3 regions of the Flavonifractor sp. An112 genome follow, and region 3 is predicted to be linked to each of the others. Evidence: predicted binding sites of a transcription regulator. Region 3 holds the regulator's gene; each other region holds the start of a gene.

Region 1 (4,636 bases), on a different contig from region 3:
TGGTGAAGTAGCACAGGCCGTAGCCGGTGGCCTCAGTGCGGGCCAGGGAGCCGCCGTAGGTCAGGCCCTTGCCGGTCAGCACACCGTTGAACTCGTTGCGGATCCGCTTATACTGGCCAAACAGGTAGCCGATCTCGCGGGCGCCCACGCCGATGTCGCCGGCGGGCACGTCGGTGTCAGGGCCAATGTGGCGCTGCAGCTCAGTCATGAAGGACTGGCAGAAACGCATGACCTCGTTGCTGCTCTTGCCCTTGGGATCAAAGTCGGAACCGCCCTTGCCGCCGCCCATGGGCAGACCGGTCAGAGAGTTCTTGAATACCTGCTCAAAGCCCAGGAACTTGATGATGGACAGGTTGACGGAGGGATGGAACCGCAGGCCGCCCTTGGAGGGGCCGATGGCGGTGGAGAACTGCACCCGGTAGCCGCGGTTCACCTGGACCTGGCCATGGTCGTCCACCCAGGACACGCGGAACAGCAGGCTGCGCTCAGGCTCCACCATACGGTCCATAATGCCCATCTTGGCCAGCTCGGGCTTCTGATTGTACACGGGCTGGAGGGATTCCATAACCTCGCCTACAGCCTGGAGGAACTCGGGCTCATGGGCGTTCTTCTTGCAGACGCCTTCGTACACGTTCTGGAGGTAAGAATTGGTGATCGTAAATGCCATAATGCCAAACCCCTTTGCTTGGCGGCCCTAGGGGGACCGACCGAAATTTGATTGTGTTCAGCTGTTCAGAGGAACACTTTGCTGTGTTGAAGTTATTATAATTCATAGCGCCATGAAATGCAAGAGAAAAAAGAAGAATTGCATATTTGACGAAAAACACCCGATCCGACCGGTAGGAAGTGCACCAGTTTGACAGCCAGGTTGCAAAGAAGAACGGGCGGTCGCATTGGCGACCGCCCGTGGCATATGTAATACCTTAGTTCTTCTTTTTGCCGACCACGCACAGGATGATGCCGACCACCAGCAGGATCACGCCGATGACGATGAACATGGTGCCGGGGTTAGCGGTACCGCTGCTCATGATGCTGGTGAACTGGGCCTCCAGGCTGTTGTTCTGCATAAAACCGTAACCGGCGCAGCCGATACCGGCGATGATCAGAATGATACCCAGGATAAACATATGGACACTCCTTTCTCTTTGTACTCTCTTTTTCTGTTCCCATTGAGGCGGGAAAAGATCATCTGGGCGCAGGGTCCAGATGGCAACTATTATACTCAAGTTCCAAAGAAAGTCAATCGAAAGCCGTAATAAAATTCATATATTAACGTAGGATAATAAATATAAGGTATGAAAAACTCTTTGACGGAAGGTGGAAAAAGCATTATACTAAAATCAGGATAGGAGGTGTCCTTATGAAGCATATCGTCATCACCATCGGCCGTGAATATGGCTCCGGCGGGCGGCTCATTGCCAAGCAGTTGTCCGAGAAGATGGGAATTACGTTCTACGACAAGCAGCTGATCTCCGACGTGGCCAAAAAGACCGGCTTTTCCGAGCACTTTATCCGCAACGCCGAGCATCAGCGCCCCACCAACAGTTTTCTCTATGACCTCTATACCAGCGTACAGACGCCATCGGTGCCCGACCAGGTGTTTATCGCTCAGGCCAAGGTCATTAAGGAGGCTGCTGCCAGAGAGTCCTGCGTCATTGTAGGCCGCTGTGCCGACTATATTCTCCGGGATCAGCCCCGCTGCCTGAAGGTGTTTGTCAATGCGCCTCTGGATCAGCGAATCCGCCGCGCCCGGGAGGAGTACGGTGTACAGGAGAACAATCTGGAGAGCTATGTGATCCGGCAGGATAAAGCCAGGGCCTCCTATTATAACTATTTTGCCACTGGCCGTTGGGGACAGAGCCGGGAATACGATTTGTGTGTCAACAGCCGCATCGGTATCGACGCCTGTGTGGCTGTGATTCGTGCCGCAGCCCAAGCGATTGCCGACAGCTGATTTTTTGAAAAAGCCGGGACCCGTTGCAGTGCAACGGGTCCCGGCTTTTTTGCGGGGGAAATCGCATAAATTGTGAACAATATTGATTGATTGTGTGAACATTAGCACTCTCCTATTGACAATGCTAATTCTGGTGTTATAATAAGGCTGTGCTTAGGAAAGAGGACCGAAAGGGAATCGGACCAAGGTACTGTTACAAGAAAACAAAGCAGGTAACAAAAGCTCGCCACCGAGAGGTCCCACTCCCCAGCTACGAGCCGCAGAAGACGAATGGAGGTATGACTTATGTTACCTAGCATTTTTGGTGAGAATTTGTTTGATGAGTTTTTCCAGGACCCCTTTGACCGGATGTCGGTTTTTTCCGATCACAACCCGCTCTATGGTAAGCACGGCAAGAATCTGATGAAGACCGATGTGCGGGAGACTGAGAATACCTATGAGCTGGATGTGGATCTGCCGGGCTTTAAGAAGGATGAGGTCCAGCTGGAACTGAAGGATGGTTGTCTGACGATCAGCGCGGCCAAGGGCCTGGACAAGGATGAGGAGGAAAAGAACGGCCGTTATCTGCGACGGGAGCGCTATGCGGGCCAGTGCAGCCGCAGCTTCTATGTGGGCGATCATGTGGAAGCCAAGGATGTCTCCGCTAAGTTTGAGGACGGCATTCTGAAGATTACTCTGCCCAAGATGGTTCAGCAGCTGCCTGTGAACCACACCATTGCCATTGAGTAAGCAAGTATTAAAAACGGGCGCGCTGCAATATGCAGCGCGCCCGTTTTTTGACATACGGGATCTTTACCAAGGAGCCCTTGAATCTGTTCTGCCGGCTATGGTATGATGATTTCGCTTGAAAAACCCTTTGGCAACCAGCGGTTGCGGAAGTTCAAGCCAAACTTTATGGCGAAAAACCGGATGGTTTGATAGGCTGAACCTGTCCGGTAAGGCCGGAAGAAAGAATGGCGAGAAAGAATGACCTTGGGAGAGCGGATTCTGAATTACCGCAAGCGAGCAGGCTTATCTCAGGAGAGACTGGCCGAACTGCTGGGAGTGTCCCGACAGGCGGTGAGCAAGTGGGAAGGTGACGCCGCCCAGCCGGAACTGGATAAGATTGTGGCACTGGCCAGGTTGTTTGGGATTACCACGGACCAGCCGCTGCTGGGAGAGAGGCCCAATCCGGGGCCGCCCACAGAGGCGGCGCCTGAGAAGAGAGAACCCAGATGGTATCTGCTGGGGATTTTGCCGCTGGCGGTGGGAGCGTATTTGCTGATCCGGGGAGTGCTGCAGCTTTCTGCGGTGAGCGGCTTGTGTGAGTTTATGAAGTTACCCGGATTCCTGTCATAGGGGGATAAGAGAATGGATCTTGATCTTTATAATAGTAGTATGGACCGTGTGATGTCTTTTATGTATGGTCCTATCATTACTCAGATCGTACTGGGCGGAATCCTGGTAGCAGCAGGGGTGTTAATCCTGGTCCTGGGGCACCGCCGTTATCGACGGAAATATGGAAAGTAAGAGGAAGTAAAAAAGTTTTTTGAATTTGAAAAAAACACTTGACGGCAGAGTTAAGTTGTGCTATCTTAATATCAGAAATGATAATCATTACTGATTAGCACTTCCGGCTAACCCGAAATGAAATAAAATGAATGACAAATTAGGAGGAAAATCACATGAAAAAGTGGGTCTGCTCTGTTTGCGGTTATGTTCACGAAGGGGATTCCGCCCCTGATTTCTGCCCCATCTGCAAGGCTCCCAAGGAGAAGTTCGTGCTCCAGGGCGGCGATAAGACCTGGGCTTCTGAGCACGTGGTAGGCGTGGCCAAGGGCGCTCCCGAGGAGATCATCCAGGGCCTGCGTGAGAACTTCCAGGGCGAGTGCTCTGAGGTTGGTATGTACCTGGCTATGGCCCGTGTGGCTCACCGCGAGGGCTATCCCGAGATCGGCCTGTACTGGGAGAAGGCCGCCTACGAAGAGGCTGAGCACGCCGCTAAGTTTGCTGAGCTGCTGGGCGAGGTCGTGACCGACTCCACCAAGAAGAACCTGGAGATGCGTGTGGACGCCGAGAACGGCGCTACCCAGGGCAAGACTGACCTGGCTAAGCTGGCCAAGCAGCACAACCTGGACGCCATCCACGACACCGTGCACGAGATGGCTCGCGACGAGGCCCGTCACGGCAAGGCTTTCGAGGGCCTGCTGAAGCGCTACTTCGGCTAATCCAAACCGGATAAGTAAGCACTTTTTGAGAGGGAATCGGGAAACCGGTTCCCTCTCTTTTTGCCCTTGCACCAGTTCATTGTGTATGTTTTGTGGCAGTTCTCTCTTTTCTGCGACGGAAAACCTTGATAAGGTACAATAAATTTCGCAAAAAGAAAAGACATGGTTTGCAAAAGTCTGGTAGAATGAAGTTGCGACACGCCATTCTGAAAGGAGACAACAAACCATGTCCGAAAAGATTGTACAGCTAAATGAGGAAGTTATCAAGGGGCAGATTAAGGAGCTGGTGCGCGGTAGCGTAGAGGAAACGCTCAACGAACTGCTGGAGGCTGAGGCAGAGAAACTGACACAGGCAGCCCGGTACGAGCGCAATGAACAGCGCCAGGGCTACCGCAGCGGGCACTATAGCCGCAACCTCACCACCACTTCTGGGGATGTCACTCTCAAGGTACCCAAGCTCAAAGGGATCTCCTTT
Region 2 (4,636 bases), on a different contig from region 3:
CCGCTATAAAGATGACAGCTTCCATACCAGCAGTTCCACCGGACCCTACTGGTACTCCGGCGCGGTGAACTACTGTCTGGCCAGCGGCATCATTCAGAGCGGTACTTTCAGCCAAAAGGACTACCTGCGCCCGGCTACCCGGCGGGAGATCGCCCAGATCTTTGCGGCCACCAGCCAGGCCAAGCACATGAAGAACATCAACGATCTGTCCAGGATCAAGGTCTCCGTGCCCGACGTAAAGCCGGGCGATCCTGGCGCGGACGCCATTTACAGCCTGTATGCCAAGGGCGTGCTCACCGGTGTGGACAGCAAGCTGACCTTCAACCCCAAGGGAACGGTGACCCGGGCGGAGGCGGCGGCCATTGTGGCCCGTATGGCAAGGGCGGAGCAGCGGCTGACCCTCTGGGGGACATTTAATCCCAATGTCTTTGCCGCATGAGTTGGAGCAGATTGAAACAGAGAGAGGAGGGTGCCTGTGCGGCACCTGTTCGTGATGAACCCCCATGCGGGGAAGTTTGACCGCAGCCAGGAGATGCTGGAGAAGATACGCCACATTATGGCTGGCCGCCGGTCGGAGTGGTCGGCGGTACGGACGGAGGGAAGCGGCCATGCCACCCGTTTGGTGCAGGAGGCGGCCCAACAGGGAGACCCGCTGCGGGTGTATGCCTGCGGCGGAGACGGTACCCTCAATGAGGTGGTCAACGGAGCCGCGGGACAGGCCCATGTGGCGGTGACCCACTGCCCCATGGGTTCGGGCAATGACTTTCTGCGCATATTCGGCCAGGATGCCGCCCGGTTCTGGCAGCTGGAGCAGCTGCTGGATGGGCCACAGACCGCCATGGACCTGATTGAATGCAACGGGCGATACTCCCTGAATGTGTGTTCGGTAGGATTTGACGCCCGCATTGGGTTTGGGGCCGCCGATTTTAAAACGCTGCCCCTGGTCAGCGGCACGGCGGCCTATCAGATGTCCGCGCTGCGTACCATCATCCGGGGGATCCATCTGCCCTATCAGGTGGAAATCGATGGCGAACCTATGCCGGGAGAGCGGTTTACCCTGCTGTGTGCCTGTAATGGCCGGTACTACGGCGGCGGTTTCAATCCCAGTCCCACGGCTATGCCTGACGACGGGGTGCTGGACTTCATCGTGATCCCGGCAGTGTCCCGTTTCACCGTTCTGGCACTCATCAAAAAATTTGCCCGGGGGGAGATCGGGGATATTCCACAGGCCATTCTGCGCCGGGGCCGGGCCATGAATGTGCGGTGTGACCGGCTCACTGCAGTCAATGTGGACGGCGAACTGGTGGAGGGGACCGACCTGTCCATCCGCCTGTCCGATCAGAAGGTGCAGTTTTTCTATCCCGCCGGGGCTACCTGGCAGAGGTCGCAGACTTGTAAAGAGAAAGCGTGTATGGTAAAATAGAGATGTACAAATATAGGCCTATCCGTTCAAAAGGAGGGTATTATGTACAAGATCGTCAAGTGGACCATGATTATTTTGAGCCTTCTCTATCTTCCAGGTGTCTTTCTGGTCCCGTTTCTGGCCGCACTGCGTACCAGTTTGCTGGCGTGGCTGCTCTATGTGATTTTTGTAATGGTCACCGTCTTTGTATGCGCCATCAACAGCAAAGCCTGCCGTACGGTAGGGCAGGGTATGGATCTGGACGAAAAGAACAAGGAGATCAGAATCACCCAGGAATTGGAGCGTTCCAAGCATTACTGGACCCAGATGTGAGGAAGCAGATTAGCACTCCCTTTGTGAGTTTGTGAACAAAACTTGAATTTTTCCAAAACCGACCCCCTTTTTTCAAAAAAGGGGGTTGATTTTTTGCGCGGAGAGAGGTATTATCATACACGTGGTTAGCACTCCGGTAAAATGAGTGCTAACAAATTGGATTGGTTAATAAGAAAATGAATCATATAAGGAGGAACCCATTATGAAACTCAAGCCTCTCGCCGACCGTGTGGTCATCAAGCTGGTCGAGGCCGAAGAAAAGACCAAGAGCGGCATCATCCTGACTGGTTCTGCCAAGGAGAAGCCCGAAGTGGCTCAGGTCATCGAGGTGGGCCCCGGCGGCCTGGTGGACGGCAAGGAAGTCACCATGACCGTGAAGGTGGGCGACAAGGTCATCACCAGCAAGTATGCCGGTACTGAGGTGAAGATCGACGGCGAGGAGTACACCATCGTTCGTCAGTCCGATATCCTGGCTATCGTGGAGTAAAGAACGTCCAGGGGGGATTGCATCCCCCCTAGATACGAAACCGCCGCGCCGCAGGCGGCACAGCGGTTTCGATACCCCCCTCGCCTTTGTACACAAAGGCGGTTGCCCGCCGGTGGCGGAGCAAGCATAGGTGTCCTGCGCAGGCGCGTGTCCTGCTCCGGACAAATTTTGATTTTAATTCCGCTCAGGCGGAATTTGCATGGAGGTAATTCATTATGGCTAAGATCATTTGCTACGGTGAGGAAGCCCGTCACGCTCTGGAGCGCGGCGTCAATCAGCTGGCCGATACCGTTAAGATCACCATGGGCCCCAAGGGCCGCAACGTGGTGCTGGACAAGAAGTTCGGCGCTCCCCTGATCACCAACGACGGCGTGACCATCGCTAAGGAGATCGAGCTGGACGATCCTTTTGAGAACATGGGCGCTCAGCTGGTGAAGGAAGTTTCCACCAAGACCAACGACGTGGCCGGCGACGGTACCACCACCGCCACCCTGCTGGCCCAGGCCATCATCCGTGAGGGCCTGAAGAACCTGGCTGCCGGTGCCAATCCCATGGTCATGAAGAAGGGCATCGCTAAGGCCACCGCCACCGCCGTGGAGGCCATCAAGGCCAACTCCAAGAAGGTCAACGGCTCCGACGATATCGCCCGCGTGGGCACCGTGTCCTCCGGCGACGAGACCGTGGGCAAGCTGATTGCTGAGGCCATGGAGAAGGTTTCCAACGACGGCGTCATCACCGTTGAGGAGTCCAAGACCGCTGAGACCTACAGCGAGGTCGTGGAAGGTATGCAGTTCGACCGCGGCTATATCACCCCCTATATGGTCACCGACACCGAGAAGATGGAGGCCGTTCTGGACGACGCCCTCATCCTCATCACCGATAAGAAGATCTCCAACATTCAGGAGCTGCTGCCCATCCTGGAGCAGGTGGTGCAGTCCGGCAAGAAGCTGCTGGTCATCGCCGAGGACGTGGAGGGCGAGGCTCTGTCCACCCTCATCGTCAACAAGCTGCGCGGCACCCTGAATGTGGTGTGCGTCAAGGCCCCCGGCTTCGGCGACCGCCGCAAGGAGATGCTGGAGGATATCGCCGTTCTGACTGGCGGTACCGTCATCACTGCCGACATGGGCTATGAGCTGAAGGAAGCCACCATGGATATGCTGGGCAAGGCCCGCCAGGTGAAGGTCTCCAAGGAGAACACCATTATCGTGGACGGCGCCGGCTCCTCCGAGGCCATCAAGAACCGCACCAACCAGATCCGCAGCCAGATCGAGACCACCACTTCCGACTATGACCGCGAGAAGCTCCAGGAGCGTCTGGCCAAGATGGCCGGCGGCGTGGCCATCATCCGCGTGGGCGCTGCCACCGAGGTGGAGATGAAGGAGAAGAAGCTCCGCATCGAGGACGCTCTGAACGCCACCCGCGCCGCTGTTGAGGAAGGCATTGTGGCCGGCGGCGGCACCGCTTATGTGAACGCTGTCTCCGCTGTGGAGAAGCTGCTGAATGAGACCGAGGGCGACGAGAAGACCGGTGTCCGCATCATCGCCAAGGCTCTGACCGAGCCCATGCGCCAGATTGCCACCAACGCCGGCATCGACGGCTCCGTGGTGCTGGAGAACGTGAAGAAGGCCGACAAGACCGGCTACGGCTTCGATGCCTACAACGAGACCTATGTGGACATGATCTCCGCCGGTATTGTGGATCCCACCAAGGTGACCCGTTCCGCTCTGGAGAACGCCGCTTCTATCGCTGCCACTCTGCTGACCACTGAGTCTCTGGTGGCCGATAAGAAGGAGCCCGCTCCCGCTGCTCCCGCTGCCCCCGACATGGGCGGTATGTACTAAAAACAGGCATAAATCCCGTGAGAATATGCTAGAATCGGTTGATTCGCTATAAAATTTCACCATTCATTAGCGAAAAAGTTTGAATTATTTTGAGCTTACACACCGTTTACACACAATGTTTTTACGGGAATGCTCACTAGTACGGTAATAGAAAGGCCGACACTCATTTGATTTGGGTGTCGGTCTTTTTTATGTTCAAACTCCCCAGAGGTTGATCCCCCTGAGGAGTTTTTTTGAAAGTGCACATTCAAACTTCTATCATTTGCTCCATGCAATCCATGCACATAATTCTGACTGTCTTTGTGGCTCTCACACTGCAACCACATTTCGGGCATTGTAGCTTTCTTGTGCTGCTGGGTCGCTTTCCTCCGCCGGTTGTTTCAGCCCCAGTCTGGGCTGTACCGCTGGCCCCCGTGCGAATGATGGGCGGTAAACTGCCACGCCCGATTTTGATTTCATTCCAGCCTTTTGAAAGTGCATATTCAACGAGGTTATCACTTGGGGTGGTATTCCATCCGTATTGTCCACAGGGGACACAGACAAGTCCCCGCCGCTCAGCCTCTGCCTTGAATC
Region 3 (4,636 bases):
GTCTACGCCGGCGTGGCCGAACTGGTCGTACTTGGCCCGCTTCTCCTTGTCGGAGAGGACCTCATAGGCCTCGTTGACCTCCTTGAACTTGGCCTCGGCGTCCTTGTCGCCGGGGTTCAGGTCGGGGTGGTATTTCTTGGCCAGCTTCCGGTAGGCCTTTTTCAGCTCGTCGTCGCTGGCGGTCTTGGCGACGCCCAGGACTTCATAATAATCTCGTTTCTGTTCAGGCATTGGTGTTCACCTCTGTTTCAAAGTGGAGCGGGGAGAGTGAAGCGTGGGAAAACAGCCCTCCACGATCCACCGTATGGAAGAAAACGCAACGGAGCGCAGGCGGGGGACAAGCCCCCGCCCGCGGCATTTCGCTGTGTGATTACTTGTTGTTGTCGTCGTCCACGACCTGATAGTCGGCGTCCACCACGTTGGGGTCGGTGTTGGCGCCGCCGGCCTGGCCGCCGAAGTTGGCGCCGCCCATGTCGGGGCCGGCCTGACCGCCCTGGGGATTGGCCTGCTGATACATCTTCTCAGCGATGGGGTAGAAGGCCTTGGAAGCTTCCTCGGTGGCAGCCTTGATGGCCTCGATGTCGGTGCCCTTCATGGCGTCCTTCAGCTTGTTCAGGGCGGCCTCCACAGTGGCCTTGTCGTTGGCGTCGATCTTGTCCTTGGCGTCCTCCAGAGCCTTCTCGGTCTGGTAGATCACCTGGTCGGCCTGGTTGCGGACATCCACCTCTTCCTTGCGCTTGGCGTCCTCGGCGGCAAACTGCTCGGCCTCCTTGACGGCCTTGTCGATGTCCTCCTTGGACATATTGGTGGAGGAGGTGATGGTGATGTGCTGCTCCTTGCCGGTGCCCAGATCCTTGGCGGACACATTCACGATGCCGTTGGCGTCGATGTCGAAGGTAACCTCGATCTGAGGCACGCCGCGGCGGGCGGGAGCAATGCCGTCCAGGTTGAAGCGGCCCAGGGTCTTGTTGTACTGAGCCATCTCACGCTCGCCCTGCAGCACGTGGACCTCAACGGAGGTCTGGTTGTCAGCGGCGGTGGTGAACACCTGGCTCTTCTTGGCGGGGATGGTGGTGTTGCGCTCGATGAGCTTGGTCATAACGCCGCCCATGGTCTCGATGCCCAGGGACAGAGGAGTCACGTCCAGCAGCAGCAGGCCCTTCACGTCGCCCACCAGAACGCCGCCCTGGAGAGCAGCGCCGATGGCCACGCACTCGTCGGGGTTAATGCCCTTGAAGCCTTCCTTGCCGGTCAGCTTCTTGACCATGTCCTGCACGGCGGGGATACGGCTGGAGCCGCCCACCAGCAGCACCTTGGAGATGTCGCCGGAACTCAGGCCGGCGTCGCTCATGGCCTGACGGACGGGGCCGGCAGTGGCCTCAACCAGGTGAGCGGTCAGCTGATCAAACTTGGCCCGGGTCAGAGTCAGATCCAGGTGCTTGGGGCCGGTGGCGTCAGCGGTGATATAGGGCAGGTTGATGTTGGTGGAGGTGACGCCGGACAGCTCGATCTTGGCCTTCTCGGCAGCCTCCTTCAGGCGCTGCATGGCGACCTTGTCGCCGGTCAGGTCGATACCGGAGTCCTTCTTGAACTCAGCGGCCATCCAGTCCATGACGGCCTTATCGAAGTCATCGCCGCCCAGGCGGTTGTTACCGGCGGTAGCCAGCACCTCGATGACGCCGTCGCCGACCTCCAGCACGGACACATCGAAGGTACCGCCGCCCAGGTCGTAGACCATGATCTTCTGATCGGTCTCCTTATCCACGCCGTAGGCCAGAGCCGCGGCGGTGGGCTCGTTGATGATACGCTTCACGTCCAGACCGGCGATGCGGCCGGCGTCCTTGGTGGCCTGACGCTGAGCGTCGGTGAAGTAAGCGGGAACGGTGATGACGGCCTCGGTCACAGGCTGGCCCAGATAGGCCTCGGCGTCCGCCTTCAGCTTCTGCAGGATCATGGCGGAGATCTCCTGGGGAGTGTAGGCCTTGCCGTCGATGTTCACCTTGTAGTTGGAGCCCATCTCACGCTTGATGGAAGAGATGGTGCGGTCGGGGTTGGTGATGGCCTGGCGCTTGGCCACCTGGCCCACCATACGCTCGCCGTCCTTGGAGAAGGCCACCACAGAGGGGGTGGTGCGGTTGCCTTCCGCGTTGGCGATGACGACGGCCTCGCCGCCCTCCATAACAGCAACACAAGAGTTGGTCGTACCGAGGTCGATACCGATAATCTTAGACATAATCAATTCCTCCAATATATCGTAAATTGTTTTTCAACTTGGGAATGTCAGCGCACATTGTGTGCCTGAACGGTCAGTTGGCAACCTTGACCATGGCAAAGCGGATCACCTTGTCTCCGCTGCGGAAGCCGGACTGGAATACCTCGACAATGGTGTTCTCGCCGGCGTTCTCATCCTCCACGTGCATCACTGCATTGTGGAGGTTGGGGTCAAAGGTCTGACCCAGGGCGGGGATCTCTTCGATGCCCAGCTTGGAGAGGACCTCCTTCAGCTGGGTCATGGTCATCTCCACGCCCTTCTTATAGGCCTCATCGGCGGTCTCCTGCTTGAGGGCCCGCTCCAGGTTATCGTACACCGGCAGGAAGGCGGCGGCGGTCTCCGCCTTGGAATCGGCCCAGGCCGATTCCTTTTCCTTCTGACTGCGGCGGCGGTAGTTGTCATACTCGGCGGCCAGGCGGAGGAACTTGTCCTCCTGGTCGGTGAGGTTCTGCTTCAGGGCCTCCAGCTCCTCCAGCAGGGGATTGGGGGCTTCCTCCGCAGCCTCGGGGGCGGCGGTGGGAGTGGTCTGCTCCTCAGGGGTGACCTCTTCGGGCTGTTTCTCTTTCTTACTCATGGGATGCACTCATCTCCTATTTATGATCGTCGCTGCCGCCCGGCAGCTCGCCGTGTCCGAACAGCCGGGATAAACCCTCGGCCAGATAGGAAAGGCGGGCGGTGATTTTGGCGTAATCCATACGGGTGGGACCAACCACGCCGATGACGCCCCGCATCCCTTCGCCGATATCGTAGCTGGCCACCACTACGCTGGTGTCCTTCAGTGCGTCGGCCACATTTTCCGGGCCGATGAGGATCTTCATGGCGGCGTCCTTGGGGACGGGGAAACGGGCGGGATCGGCGTCCTCGGAGAGGTAGCTCAGCAGAGGCTGGGCCCGCTCCAAAGAGCGGTACTCAGGCAGCTCCAGCAGATGGGCGATGCCCGAGGTGTGGACGGTGCGCCGCTCCAGGCTCTCCAGCACTTCCATCGCGAAGGAGACAACCAAGGAGATGAGCCCGTAGGCCTCTCCGGCGGCGTGCTGGGCCACCCGCATCAGCTCCGGCGTAATCTCATCCAGAGGCAGGCCGGTAAAGGTGGCGTTGAGCAGGGTGTTGAGCATTTGCAGCTGAGCCTCCGTCAAATCGGAGGGCAGCCGGATCAGCCGGTTGCGCACCACATTGGTGTCGGTCATTACCACGATGATAAAGGCGTTGTGCTCCACCATCAGAAGGTCAAACCGGCGGATCGTCACCCGGCTCATGCCGGAGGACAGAGCAAAGGCGGGGTAGTTGGTCAACTGAGACACCACCCGGCCGGCCTGGTCCAGCACCCGGTCCAGCTCCTGCATCTTCATCCGCAGGGCCTGGTTGATGCGCTCGGTCTCCTGAAGGGAGAGCTTGTGCTCCTCCATCAGTTCGTTGACGTAGAACCGATACCCCTTGGGAGAGGGGATGCGTCCGGCGGAGGTATGGGGCTTTTCCAGCAGTCCCAGAGATTCCAGATCCGCCATCTCGTTTCGGATGGTGGCGGAAGAGATCTCCATGCCGATGGAAGAGGCAATGGCCTTGGAACCCACCGGCTCCGCCGACTGGATGTAACTTTCGATGATGGCGCGCAGGATTCGTTTTTTGCGTTCGGTTAAATCCATAGCGGCCACCTCACTTTTGATTTAGCACTCATACTACCTGAGTGCTAAAGATAATGTAGCACCGTCCGCCGGAAAAGTCAATAGGCAGGGTTGTAAATTAAATGTGAACGAAGAAAAGATAGCAGACGGGCACTCTGAATGCAAATCAGAGCGGTTGACGCGGGAGCCGTTCAATGGTATTCTATCCAATAAGGAACAATATTTGCAAACAGGAGGGGTGTCTCTGTGGACGGAACGGTGCCCGTGGAGATCATTGACTACGAGGAGCGCTACAAACAGGATCTGGAGGACATCTCTCTGCCCTGGCTGCTGGAGTATGACCTGCTGGAGCCGGTAGACCTGGAGATGCTGGCCGATCCGCACCGCTTTATCGCCGGGGGCGGCCGTGTGCTGCTGGCCCGCTGCGGTCAGGAGATTGTGGGCATGGTCATGCTGGAGCTTCAGGGCGACGGTGTGTGCGAGGCACTGAAGTTCGGCGTCAAAGAGGAGTACCGGGAGCGGGGCATTGGCACCGCCCTGATGGAGGCGGTGATCCAGGCCGCCCGGGACGCGGGACAAAAGACCATCGTGATCACCTCCAACCACAAGCTGAAGGCTGCCCTGCGGATCTATGAGAAGCTGGGATTTGAATACGTCACGTATTCTGACAAGTGGTTTCAACTGTCCGATATTAGAATGGAACGGGAATTATAAGAAAAGGACGCGCCGCAGGCGCGTCCTT

Evidence for each region. The regulator HrcA, encoded in region 3, represses chaperone genes, less so after heat shock. The targets are predictions, from matches to a motif close to TGTTAGCACTCNNNNNNNNNGAGTGCTAACA.
Region 1: the regulator HrcA is predicted to act here: its motif matches at 2,054-2,084, upstream of IHN22_RS06630 (Hsp20/alpha crystallin family protein).
Region 2: the regulator HrcA is predicted to act here: its motif matches at 1,859-1,889, upstream of IHN22_RS08280 (co-chaperone GroES).

Annotation. Positions count from the first base shown of each region.
Region 1 covers NZ_CAJFGT010000032.1:22,745-27,380, forward strand. Annotated here, with positions in the region: gene gdhA (NADP-specific glutamate dehydrogenase) at 1-667, opposite strand, end outside; gene IHN22_RS06620 (DUF3185 family protein) at 924-1,127, opposite strand; gene IHN22_RS06625 (AAA family ATPase) at 1,361-1,954, shown strand; gene IHN22_RS06630 (Hsp20/alpha crystallin family protein) at 2,240-2,683, shown strand; gene IHN22_RS06635 (helix-turn-helix domain-containing protein) at 2,927-3,292, shown strand; gene IHN22_RS06640 (NADH peroxidase) at 3,619-4,161, shown strand; partial or broken gene IHN22_RS06645 (IS256 family transposase) at 4,379-4,636, shown strand, end outside.
Region 2 covers NZ_CAJFGT010000047.1:997-5,632, reverse strand. Annotated here, with positions in the region: gene IHN22_RS08295 (WG repeat-containing protein) at 1-439, shown strand, start outside; gene IHN22_RS08290 (diacylglycerol/lipid kinase family protein) at 476-1,423, shown strand; gene IHN22_RS08285 (hypothetical protein) at 1,466-1,735, shown strand; gene IHN22_RS08280 (co-chaperone GroES) at 1,938-2,222, shown strand; gene groL (chaperonin GroEL) at 2,438-4,063, shown strand; gene IHN22_RS08270 (SprT-like domain-containing protein) at 4,311-4,636, opposite strand, start outside.
Region 3 covers NZ_CAJFGT010000001.1:32,761-37,396, forward strand. Annotated here, with positions in the region: gene dnaJ (molecular chaperone DnaJ) at 1-231, opposite strand, end outside; gene dnaK (molecular chaperone DnaK) at 371-2,233, opposite strand; gene grpE (nucleotide exchange factor GrpE) at 2,307-2,855, opposite strand; gene hrcA (heat-inducible transcriptional repressor HrcA) at 2,863-3,915, opposite strand; gene IHN22_RS00155 (GNAT family N-acetyltransferase) at 4,141-4,608, shown strand.